DNA from 2 places in the Lactobacillus sp. ESL0700 genome. Region 2 is predicted to be linked to the other one. Evidence: riboswitches for the same ligand, from Rfam matches in the RefSeq annotation. Region 2 holds a riboswitch; the other holds the start of a gene.
What was found. A riboswitch is a leader RNA that binds a small molecule or an ion and turns the genes downstream of it on or off. The one in region 2 is predicted to bind lysine.

Region 1: it holds a riboswitch for lysine, as region 2 does, so the genes downstream of both, lysA (diaminopimelate decarboxylase) here and OZX63_RS00485 (ABC transporter substrate-binding protein/permease) in region 2, are expected to answer to the same signal.

The regions. Positions count from the first base shown of each region.
Region 1 is NZ_CP113930.1:1,691,430-1,697,756, forward strand. It holds gene dapF (diaminopimelate epimerase) at 294-1,280, opposite strand; gene OZX63_RS08125 (aspartate kinase) at 1,280-2,647, opposite strand; lysine riboswitch at 2,817-2,993, shown strand; gene lysA (diaminopimelate decarboxylase) at 3,078-4,367, shown strand; gene dapD (2,3,4,5-tetrahydropyridine-2,6-dicarboxylate N-acetyltransferase) at 4,386-5,093, shown strand; gene OZX63_RS08140 (N-acetyldiaminopimelate deacetylase) at 5,098-6,252, shown strand; gene dapA (4-hydroxy-tetrahydrodipicolinate synthase) at 6,270-6,327, shown strand, end outside.
Region 2 is NZ_CP113930.1:94,537-100,863, reverse strand. It holds gene OZX63_RS00500 (RNA-binding domain-containing protein) at 9-1,532, shown strand; gene OZX63_RS00495 (MFS transporter) at 1,628-2,848, shown strand; gene OZX63_RS00490 (pyridoxamine 5'-phosphate oxidase family protein) at 2,916-3,335, opposite strand; lysine riboswitch at 3,529-3,707, shown strand; gene OZX63_RS00485 (ABC transporter substrate-binding protein/permease) at 3,818-5,428, shown strand; gene OZX63_RS00480 (ArgE/DapE family deacylase) at 5,452-6,327, shown strand, end outside.

The DNA of each region.
Region 1 (6,327 bases), 390 kb from region 2:
AAAATCTAATAATTTATCAATCTTATAAAATGACTCAATATGTAAGTGGTTGTAGTCAACATCTTGATATTACTAGGTTTATCACCTGCTAGATTAAACACCTAGCAGGATTGAGCAAGATAATATGCTCTATTCATTAAATCACTTACAGAAGCATGCTAGGTTTCGAGCCTAGCATGTTTTCTTTTATAAATAATTCACTAATTTCAAAAAGGCCGCTGGAATCTTTAAATTCTAGTGGCCTTTTTATTGATGCCCAAGTTATTAAAACAGAGAGCACTGCTTCTTAACGATTATTTTTTGAAAGTAGACACAAACTTTAAATAAGCTTCCTGCTCGCCAGTTGCGGCAATCTTAATCTGATCATGCGCAAATTCCGCTTCATGCAAGCATTCTTCGGGTAAAAATATCTGGTGGGTCACGGTCGCATTGCCAATTAGCTCGATCCAGTAATTATTAGCGTCAGAGTGGATTTTCGTCTGTACCAATCCCCCAGGATTATAAACCGTCAACAGTTCATCCGCCGCAACCTGCTCCGGATAAGTTAAGTGACCGGCTAAACTGGTCGCCGACATTCCCGTCCCACAAGCATTGGTAAAGCCAACGCCGCGCTCATAAGTCTCCACAAATAATTGATTAGGTGCCAAAATTTGGGCAAAGCTGACGTTCACCCCATCTGGAAAATACGAATTAGGTTGATTTAATTGCTGGCCCAACTGCTGCAGCGTGTCGTGAGATGCATGAATATCATCGACAAAACTGATTAAGTGCGGATTAGGAACTGCCAGCGCCGTGAACTTCAGCTTAGCAGCCAGCGCCGGAATCGGTTGGTTAATAATTTTGGTTAAGGACAAATTATGCCAACCAACATCACTGGCCGCAAACGACACTGGCGCAATTTCAACGCTAAATGCTGGCACATTAGGGGCTAAGTCGGGATATTGCTGCACATGCAAATTCGCAGCAGCTGTCTGCACCAAAAACTTACGCTTGTGCAGTTTACCAGCTAAATATCTGGCAACCGTGCGCAAACCGTTGCCACACATTAATGCTTGTGATCCATCCTTGTTAAAAATACGCATTTGGGCGACAGCTGTCTGGTTAGTTGCCGGTTCGACAACTAATAAACCGTCGCTGCCGCCAAGCAATCCTGCTTTGGCATCCGTTATTTTAACAGCCAGGTGCTCTAATTCAGGCGTTGTTAGTGGCTGCGCGAGTTTTGTTTGGTCTAGCAAAAAGAAGCTGTTTTGTGACCCATGAACTTTTTCTATATTAATCATCATTCTGCTACTTTCTGTGTGAAAAAATTGTTGTAAATTTGTCTAACAGCTGCCGGAGCATCCTTGCGTTTAGTTCCCAGCATAATTGAAATTCGCGATGCCCCTTGGTTGATCATGTGAACACCAATATTTTGGGCTGCGAGTGGCTCAATAATTTTGGCCATCACGCCAACTTTATTTCGCATTCCCTCGCCAACCACCATGATAATGGCATAATCATCAATCCACTCCAAGCTATCCGGTTGCAATTCCGTCCGAATCTCCTGACACATCTTTTCGCGAACGCCGGCAGTAAACTGGCGGTTATCAAAAATCACGGTCAGGTCATCAATTCCTGACGGCATATGCTCGTATGAAATGTGATATTTATAAAAAATTTGCAGCAACTTCAGGGTAAACCCCACCTCTTTATTTAACAAATATCGGTGCAAGTAAAGTGCCGAAAAGTGCGTTGCAGTTGCCACCCCTGTGATTACGTTGGCTGGTTGAAAGTCCTTTGCCGGAACAATCATCGTTCCCTTAAGACGAGGATGATTAGTATTTTTAACATTAATCGGAATGTTAGCCGCAATTGCCGGCAAAATCGCTTCATCATGAAAAACAGAAAAGCCTGCGTACGACAGTTCTCGCATTTCACGATAAGTCATTTTGCTAATTGCTCTTGGATGGGCAACGATTGCCGGATTAGCCGCATAAATCGCGTCAACGTCAGTAAAGTTTTCGTACACATCCGCATGAAAACCGCGGGCTAAAGCAGCACCAGTAATATCCGAGCCGCCACGAGAAAACGTGGCAATTTGCTTTTGCTTGGTTAAGCCATAAAAGCCCGGCACAATTAGGTAACCAGCTGGCAAATGATATTGCGCTAAATTGTCATAAGTGTCCGGTAAAATCATGGCCGCCTGGGGATTATCTGTCACTTCAATTCCTAATTCTCCACTACCAGCGAAATGTGCATTTAAGTTTAATTTTTGTAATATTAGCGTTAATAAGTGTGCATTTAAAATCTCGCCATGTGCTTTAAAAGTTGCCAATAAATAATCATCAGTTTGGTATTCTTTTTTTGGTAAGTCCAATAAGATTTGCTTCAACCTTGTCATTTTTTCACTTGGTACGGAAAAATGATTACCAATTGCGGCATAACGTTGCCAAATTTGTTCCTGAATAGCAGACAAGTCTTGATGAGCCAGCGTTCTATGCGCGTATTCTATTAGTAAATCTGTTATTTTATAATCATTTTCATCCCGTTTACCAGGCGCCGAAGTCACAATAACTTTGCGCTCTGGATCCGCGGTAATAATCTTAATAATTTTCTCAAAATGTGGGCCATCTGCTAATGAACTGCCGCCAAACTTAACTACTTTCATTTTTTGGTCTAATCCTTTTTTATAAAAACTACTGGTAAATTTTTGAAAGATTAGTTGCAATTCTAGCATTTATTTTTTAATCTGCAAGAAAAATATTTTTGGGATTATAAACTGGTTTGATTTTTTAATTAAAATTATTGACAGGTTTCTAAAAATAATATAATATTTAAGCAATCGAAGAGGTCGCGGTGACCATTAGTAAATTAGCTGAGTTTTGCTAAAACTATGAAGCTAATTGAAAGGGGAAACTGCCGAAGCATTAATTCCTAAGCAAGAATTAATAGCTGGGCCATGATTGAACAAATCATGGACTGTCGTAGAAAATCTACGGAGCGCTTCCGACAATTTGATACCAGATATTAATTCAGGTTCTTTTGTTTCAGCGCAAACAAAAGAACCTTTTTTGTTAGCTAATTTGGGAGGAATCAACTTGGTTAACGTTAACTCACAAGGACACTTATCAATTGGCAACTGCGATGCACTTGAGCTCGCTAAGGACTTCGGTACGCCACTTTATGTCTACGATGTCAGCATGATTAGGCAGCAATTACGACAATTTCACAAGGCTTTTGACAAAACCGGCGTCAAATACGCCATCAGTTATGCCAGCAAAGCCTTTGCCATCAGGGCAATTGACCAAGTTATCGCACAAGAAAACGGACATTTGGACGTTGTTTCAGCGGGCGAATTAATGACTGCCGTTCAGGCTGGATTCCCGATGGAACACGTTAGCTTTCACGGCAACAACAAGTCCCTTGCGGAACTGCAGTTAGCCCTCGACAATCATGTTGGCACAATCATCGTTGATAACTTTTACGAATTAGAATTGTTAAACAAGTTGCTGCCCCAGCAAAAGCAGCCGGTTAACATCATGTTGCGCATTGCGCCCGGCATTTCGGCGCATACTCACCGCTACATTCAAACCGGTCAGGTCGACAGCAAATTCGGCTTTGACGTTCAATCAGGTCAGGCAGAACAGGCGCTAAAACAGGTATTACAAAATCCTAAACTCAACTTGCGCGGCTATCACGCTCATATCGGCTCCCAAATCATGGCAGTTGCGGGCTTTACGGCTCTAGTACAAAGAATGGTTCAGCTAGCAGCCACTTGGCAGGAAAAATTCCATTATCAGCCACAGGTTTTAAATTTTGGCGGCGGTTTTGGCATCAAATACACCAACGCCGACCACCCATTAACCCCGCAAGAGTTTGTTCACGACATGATCCAAACGCTGAAAAAAGAAATCGCCCAAACTAACTTGGCTCTGCCCGAGGTTTGGCTAGAGCCCGGGCGCTCGATTGTTGGTGAGGCTGGCTACAGCCTCTATACAATCGGTGCGCGCAAAACTATTCCCGGTATTCGCACTTATCTTAGCGTTGACGGTGGCATGGGCGACAACATTCGTCCCGCCCTTTACCAAGCCGAATATCAGGCAGTCTTAGCTGCTAGACCAGAGGCAGCGCCAACAGAAACCGTGACAATCGCTGGGCGCTATTGTGAGTCCGGCGACATTTTGGTCAAAGATCAGCCGCTACCTGAAAGTGCACCTGGCGACATTTTGGCAGTGCTTGCAACAGGGGCTTACGGCTACTCGATGGCTTCTAACTACAATCGTGTAGGTCGTCCAGCCGTTGTCTTTGCGGAAAACGGCCATGCCAAACTCGTCGTCAAACGCGAGTCAATTGCGGATTTAACCAGCCTAGACCTAAATTATCTTTAAGTAACATGAGGAAAAACAATGAAGCAAACTGCACAAGAAATTATTGATTTGATTAGCAATTCACCCAAAAAGACCCCGGTTAAGGTTTACGTCCAGGGAAATTTAACTAACCTAGCTGTTCCCGAAAGCATTCAGGCCTTTTTAGACGACAAAATTGGCATTCTATTTGGTGACTGGGCCGAGATTGAACCATTTTTAACTAAAAATAAAGCGCAAATTGCTCACTATCGCCTTGAAAACGATGCTCGTAACTCCGCCGTGCCGCTACTCGACTACACCAAGATTAACGCCCGCATTGAACCCGGTGCGATTATTCGCGACCACGTCAAAATCGGCAAGCAAGCCGTAATTATGATGGGGGCGGTGATTAATATCGGAGCAGAAATCGGAGCTAACACGATGATTGATATGGGAACGGTGATTGGCGGTCGGGCAATTATTGGGCAAAATGTCCACGTCGGCGCTAACGCAGTTGTTGCTGGCGTAATTGAACCAGCATCGGCCGAGCCCGTCAGAATTGGCGACAATGTTCTAGTTGGCGCTGGGGCCACGATACTTGAAGGCATCCAAATTGGCACTGGGGCCGTAATTGGTGCTGGGGCTGTGGTGACCAAGGATGTTGCTCCTAATACCGTCGTTATCGGCATCCCAGCCAAAGTAATTAAGCAAGTTGACGACCAGACTAAGAGTAAAACTGGTCTGGAAACTAGCTTGCGAAAGCTGTGACTGCATGACCCAATTTAATGAACAAAATTTAATTAAAATTAGACGTCAATTACACCAAATTCCCGAATTGGCGCTAAAAGAAACGGCAACCCAAAAATTATTACTACAATTAATTGGTGAATTACCGCAGCAGTTTTTAACAATTAAAACTTTCCCGCAATTGCCAACTGCAATCATGGTTTTGGTTAAAGGAAAAAACGCCCAAAAAACAATCGGTTACCGCGCAGACATTGACGGCCTGCCTGTTACTGAACAAAACGACTTGCCTTATCAGTCCCAACATCCCGGCATCATGCACGCTTGCGGTCACGACTTACACATGACCATTGCCCTTGGCGCTTTAAGCTATTTCGCTAATCATCAGCCACAAGATAATTTGGTTTTCTTCTTTCAACCGGCCGAAGAAAGTGAAAGCGGCGCTAAAATCGCGTATGACCAGCACCTGTTTACCGGGCAATTCGCCTTAGACGAAATTTATGCACTCCACGACACCCCGCAATTACCCGTAGGAACAATTGGAACTAGACAGGGAACATTATTTGCCGGAACTACCGAAGTTGACGTCGACTTTACCGGGCAAGATGGTCATGCCGCCTACCCGCAAAACGCTAACGACATGATTGTTGCCGCTGCGCAGTTCATCACACAGGTGCAAACAATTATTTCCCGTAGTATTGACCCGTTGAAAGCCGGCGTTATCACCTTAGGCAAAATGACGGCGGGCAATGTCCGCAACGCCATTGCTGGCACGGCGCACATCGAAGGGACAATTCGCGGGTTAACTCAGGACATGATTACTTTAATTAAGCAGCGCCTGCGCAAAGTAGCTGCTGGCGTGGCGACAAGTTATGGGGCCAACATTAAGATTAACTTCAATCAAGGTGGCTACTTCCCAGTTGTGAATGATCCACAACTAACTGCGGATCTGATTACTTTTCTTAAGCAATCACCTCAAGTTAACTTTGTCGAAACCGAACCTGCAATGACCGGCGAAGATTTCGGTTATTTGACCAGTCAAATTCCGGGCGCAATGTTCTGGTTAGGTGTTGGTCAACACGGCTCACTGCATTCCGCCACCTTTACCCCTGACGAAGGAGCAATCTTAGTGGGCGTTGAAACAATTATTGGCTTTTTAAAAAAACGAATGAAGAACAATTAATATCGAAAGGATTAACAATGTTATTACAAAACGCAGAGATTTTAACAGCCATCGTCACGCCATTTAACGATGATG
Region 2 (6,327 bases):
ATTTATTTATGAACAAAATAGATTACAATCATTCACTCCCTCAAGAAGATGAACATTTAGAATATAAAAAAAGCAAAAATGCTTTTCCAAAAGATGCTTGGGAAACTATTTCTGCTTTTGAAAATACTGATGGTGGATTTTTAGTTCTAGGTGTTGAAGAATTGGCTAATCATGAGTTTAAAATATCAGGCGTCAATGACACAACGAAAGTATTAGACGATTTTTGGTCAAATATTACTAATAAAAACAAAATAAATTATTCCACAATCAAGAATAATGATATAAAAATTATACCTATAGCAAATAAAAAAATTATAGAAATAACTATTAGGCAAGCTGATGATACATATAAGCCAATATATATAAATGGTAATTTTGCTCAAGCTTTTATAAGACAAGGTAGCACCGATCGTAAATGTACTGAAGATTACATCAAACGATTATCAAGATTATCCGAAAGCAGCTTAGATACTAAAGTTGCTAAGAATTATGACATTGATGATTTAGATCTAGATTCTATTGAACTGTATAAAAAAGTCCTTACCAAAATAGAGACATATAAAAGGTATAAAGATTACGAATTAAAAGATTTTTTACGTAGAATAGGCGTTTTAATCAAAGATCGTGATAATGATGGTAAAGAAGGTATATCCTATGCAGGTCTGTTATTTTTTGGTAAGAATAATGCAATAATTCAGAAATTCCCTTACTTTTCTTTGGAATATTATGATAAAAGCCATCCTGAACAAGAGAGATGGACGTCCAGAATATCCTCTGTAGAATCTGATTTAAATATATTTACTTTCTTTATTAAAGTAATTGAGCATTTTAAAGCAACTGTTCCCAATCCATTTAGTTTAGACAAAAACGGTCAAAGAAGAGACACATTTGGTTCCATGTTTGTGGCATTACGTGAAGCAACTGTAAACATGCTGATGCACGCAGATTATTTTGAAGGTAGCCGTATTATCTTAACCGAATATCCAAAGTTCTATAAATTTGAAAATCCCGGAAAAATGAAAATTCCTAAAGAAGACTTTTTTACTACTCATAATTCTAAAAGTAGAAATGCTATTATTTCAAAGCTATTTACTCAAGCGCATTATGGTGAGCGTGAAGGTGTTGGCGGTGAAAAAATTTTTAACTCTTCCATAGAAAATAATTTCAGACACCCCGAAATAGAAACAAGTATTGAAAAAGGCACCCAATTAAAAATCTGGAAAGTAGATTATGCAAATTCTTTTTCCGGAAAAGAAATCTCTAATCGTGAACGAAAAGTTCTAAAAGCAATTATTAGTAGTCCTTCTGGTTCACTTTCACATAAAGAAATAGAAAGTCAAACCGGCTTTTCTAGATATATTGCTGATAGCACACTTTCTTCACTTTTAAGCAAAAAAATAATTGAAATACATGGAAAATCACGATCTACTAAATATACGTTACCGTCAACCACAGAGCAATTAGCCGCTCAAATGCAATCTTTATCAGGTATTTTTAGGCAGTTAATTAAAAATTCAAATAGTTCAAACTAATACAGCTCTATCTACATTAAAATATATTTAGCGTTATTGAAATTTATTCATATTTAGCTCATAATAATTACATAATATTTTTACAGGAGCTAAATATGAAAAAAGTACGTAACTCTTCCCTCTTACCAATCATGGCATTAATCTCTAACCTGGGTGACTTATCTGTTGGTATTGGCGGTTCAATCTTAATCGCTTCTTTTTCACGGTCGGTAACTGTCAACAGTATTTTTTCTAGCTTAGAATCATTTGGCATCATTATTCTGACGCTTTTTGTTGGTTCCACAATGGATCGCATTAGTAAGAAGAAGGCCTTGCAAATCACCTATCCAATGCTGGGCTTAATCTTACTAATTCCCTTTTTCTTTAATGGCGTTTATTTCATTTATGCCTACATTGTCTGTGACATCATCATGACTTTTATTGCACTTTTTGCTCAGTCTGCATATAACGGTGCCACCAAGCGCTTTATTCCTGATGAACAAGTTGACATGGTAATTGGCAAGAACACAACTTTTGGCAATATTGGCTTAATTTTAAGTTACTTAGCAATTGGCTGCGCCTACGTTCTGGCTAGCGAGCTTAACGATGGCTCAATTATTTACAAATTTTTATTACTTGTTGGTAGTATTGCCTACCTATTATTTGCGATTCCAACTAGTTTATTAGATGAAAACTACGATCCTAATCTGGTTGGTCATGACCTAGCCACTAATTCGACCTTAGCGCAAATTAAAAAGATTTATCACCTGATTAAGACCAATACCGGCTTACGCAGCTCAATTATCCTGGCAATTTTCATTAGCTTACTGATGGGGTATTTTAATAGTCTAATGGTCTACCTGTGGAGTAGTGTTGATCCCCAATTTGCCAATATTGCCTATCTCGTTGTCGATTATGCGATCGGCACCATCTTAGGCAACCTCGTTTTACGGACCAAATTAAACTTCAAGAAAAGCATGGTGCTCATCACTTTACCCGCACTCTGCTTAATCGTTTTTGCCGTTAGTCCCAGTGTTTATACTTTAAGCATTTGTATTATTGCCGTCATGCTTAGCTGCATTCCTGTCAGCACATGGATTTCACGAATTCGAATTAGACGGACTGAAGTTACAATTCAGTCTGGCCAAGCAAGCTTTATCACCTTTGGTTCTTCAATTCTTGACGTCTTCTTTGGAACAATTGTTGCCGGCATTTTTGACTTACTTAAAAAGCCACTTTTACTGCCAGCATTTATTGCGATTATTACTGTCATTGTCTTCCTAATTCTTGGTAAAGACATGACGGCATACGAAAAGACGCCTGTTGTTAAAAATTAAAAATCAGCACACAAAAAACACGCTAGGCAATTCTGTCTAGCGTGTTTAAGATTAATTATTCAGTTTATTAGTAACCGCGGCGTTCTGGTGCACCTTCAACCAATAAGTCACCAGCTTCTGGAACATGTCCTAATTGATAAATTCTTTCAACATCAATTACAACAATGGCAGTACCATCTCCAAGATCGCCCTTTTCCTTAGCAGCTTTATATTCTTCTGAACCAGGTTGGTAAACATGAGCTGTACCTTCAAAGCGGTAGCCAGTTCCAGCTGCCTTGTTTGATACAGCAACGGCTGCCTTACCAGTAGCCTTTAAGTTTTCGTAAGCTGTCTTACTTGTCCATTCAACGTAAGCTAAGTGTTCATCATCGTAAACCTTTAATGAACCCTTAGGACCTACTTGAGGATTACCATCTTTGTCAGCTGTTGCTAAGAAAGGAAATTCGCTTGTTACTAAATCTTGCATTTCTTGTGTTAATTTTGCCATCTATATGACCTCCTGAAAGTCTTATATAACTTTGCTTATATATACACTATAAGGTAGTCACTTACAAAATACAAGTAAGATGCTTACTATTTGTTTTTAAGTCTAAAATTAAATATTATTAAATTATTTTTTAATAATGCAGTTGACAATCATCAAAATTTAATTTAGTATTTTCATCAAGTTAAATAATTTCCAATGCAATAGAGGTCGCGACAATTACGAACCTAGTCTAAGCACGCGTGATGCAAAGATGATTAGTGTCAAGAATTGCCGCCGAAACCAAAATTTTATCCGCCGTAAGATTTTGGTTGGGCTGCAGGAACAGATCCTGCAGACTGTCCCAAGTCAATCTTGGGGAGCGCTATATGATTTGTCTAAATATGATTGATTATAAACCTCGTTGTCTTGAAAGATGACGAGGGTTTTTATTTACGCTTTTTATTGTATTGGCTTTATTTGAAAAATATTTGGAGGTTTTCAAAATGAAGTCAAGATACAAGTGGTTAACCGCAATTTTTGCAGTCCTAATCAGTTTTACTATCAGTGGATTTTTTAATATTCCCTCAGTCCAAGCTGCTAAAAAAGACGATGGGGTATTAAAGGTCGCAATGGAAGCTAACTATTCGCCCAACAATTGGACCCAAACCACATCGGCTAATGGTGCCGTCCCAATTGACGGCTCACATACCTATGCTAACGGCTATGATGTCAAGATTGCCAAGATCATTGGTAAAAAGTTGCACCGTAAAGTAGTCGTACTTAAGACTGAATGGGATGGACTACTCCCCTCATTAACTAGCGGCAAGGCCGACTTAATTATTGCCGGAATGAGCCCAACACCTGAACGAGCTAAGGCGATTAACTTCACCAATGCTTATTGGAGCGGCATTTTTGTCGTAATTACTAAGAAGACCAGCAGATTCGCCAATGCCAAGAAGCTGACGGACTTTAAGGGTGCTAAATTAACCTCACAACAAGGTACATTTCACTATAAATTAATTAACCAATTGCCTGGAGTTAAGAAGGAACCAGCTATGAGTGACTTCTCTGCAATGCGGCAAAGTCTAGTTTCTGGGACAATCGACGGCTATATCGCCGACTCAACTGAAGCCATTTCGTTCAAAATGGTTGATCCAGACATTAAGGCAGTAAAACTTAATCCAATGCATGGCTTCCATGTGACCAAGGAACAAATGGTTTCTTCAATTGGTGTTGCCAAGTCTAATCCCCAGCTGCTTAAAGATGTCAACCAAATCTTAGCAGGGATTTCTACTAAAAAGCGCCAAGAATTAATGACAGCAGCTATTAAAGAACAACCTAAGACCACTTCGAAGAAGGGTAAAAATGGTAAGCCAGAGCCGTGGCTCATCTCCATGCTCAAGCAGTACGGCGGCATGATTATGAGCGGGATTGGCATGACCTTATTACTAGCTGCTGTCGGAACAGTTGCAGGTTTTCTAATCGGCTTAGTCGTCGGAATTATCCGCACAATTCCTGAGCCCACTACTCGCGGCAAGCGTTGGGGCTTGAAATTTATTAATTGGCTCCTGTCAGTTTATATCGAAGTCTTTCGGGGCACGCCAATGATGGTTCAGGCGGCCGTAATTTACTATGGGATTGCGCAATTCTGGCATCTTAACATTGACAGAACTGCCGCTGCTTTAATCATTGTTTCGATTAATACCGGTGCATATTTGGCCGAAATCATCCGCGGCGGGATTATTTCCACTCCCGATGGTCAATTCGAGGCAGCCAGTGCACTGGGAATGACTCACAGCCAAAGAATGTGGCACATTATTCTGCCGCAGGCAATCAGAAATTGCCTCCCTTCAATTACCAACGAGTTCATTGTAAACATCAAGGATACTTCAGTTTTGAGCATTATTTCTGTTTCCGAATTATTCTTCGTTGGTTCCACAATTGCCAGTCAAAGTTTCAAGTTCTTCCCAACCTACCTGACAATTTCCGCAATTTACCTGATTTTAACCTTTACTATCACACGGATTTTCAACTTGATTGAAAAACACCTCGATGGCAATCAAAATTACAATTTAATGGCCAACCAGATTCAAGTTGGTACACAAGACAAATAATTATTTAATTGATAGGAATTACTATGGATAGACAAAGACAAATTAAGTTATTACAGGATTTAATCCAAATAGAAACCATTGACGACCACGAAAAAAAGGTTGTTGACTACGTTGCACAGTTATTCGCGCCCTTTGGTGATCGCGTTCGCATTACACGTGTTCCCTACCAGGGTGATCGCGAAAGTGCGGTTATCTCAATTGGCCCCACTGACGGCAATTTTAAGCTCGGCTTTTCCGGTCACATGGACGTGGTTAACCTTGGTAATCGTGCAGCTTGGCGCGATGATCCGTTTTCTGGTAAATTGTACGACCATGACACCAAAATGTACGGCCGCGGCACGACAGATATGAAAAGCGGCTTAGCGGGGATGATTGGCACGCTGATCACCTTACTTGAAGATAATGTGCCTTTAACAGGGGAATTGCGTTTATTAATGTCTGTCGGCGAAGAAACTGGACAATGGGGCGCTGAAGAATTAACCAAGGAAGGTTTTATTGATGATTTAGACGTTATTGTCATTGGTGAGGACTCCAACCTTGATATTTCTTATTCCAATAATGGCGACATTGATTACACCGTCACCTCTTACGGCAAAGTCGCCCACTCTGCGCAATTAAATGTTCTCAACGCTATTGATAACATGACCGATTTTATCCAATTAGCCAACCAAAAATTACGGCACTTGCCACTAGTCCATGAAAAGCTAGGTCCTGTTCTGCACAACATCACGATGATCTCCGGCGGTGACCAAGTTAACAGTATGCCTGACAAAATTGTTGCCCGCGGCAATATTCGCATTAACCCGTTCTACACAGTCAAAGACATTCAAACGATTCTGGAAGATGTAATCAATGAAGTTAATCAGATGCCGCAGCACCATTTTGAATTGCAATATGAT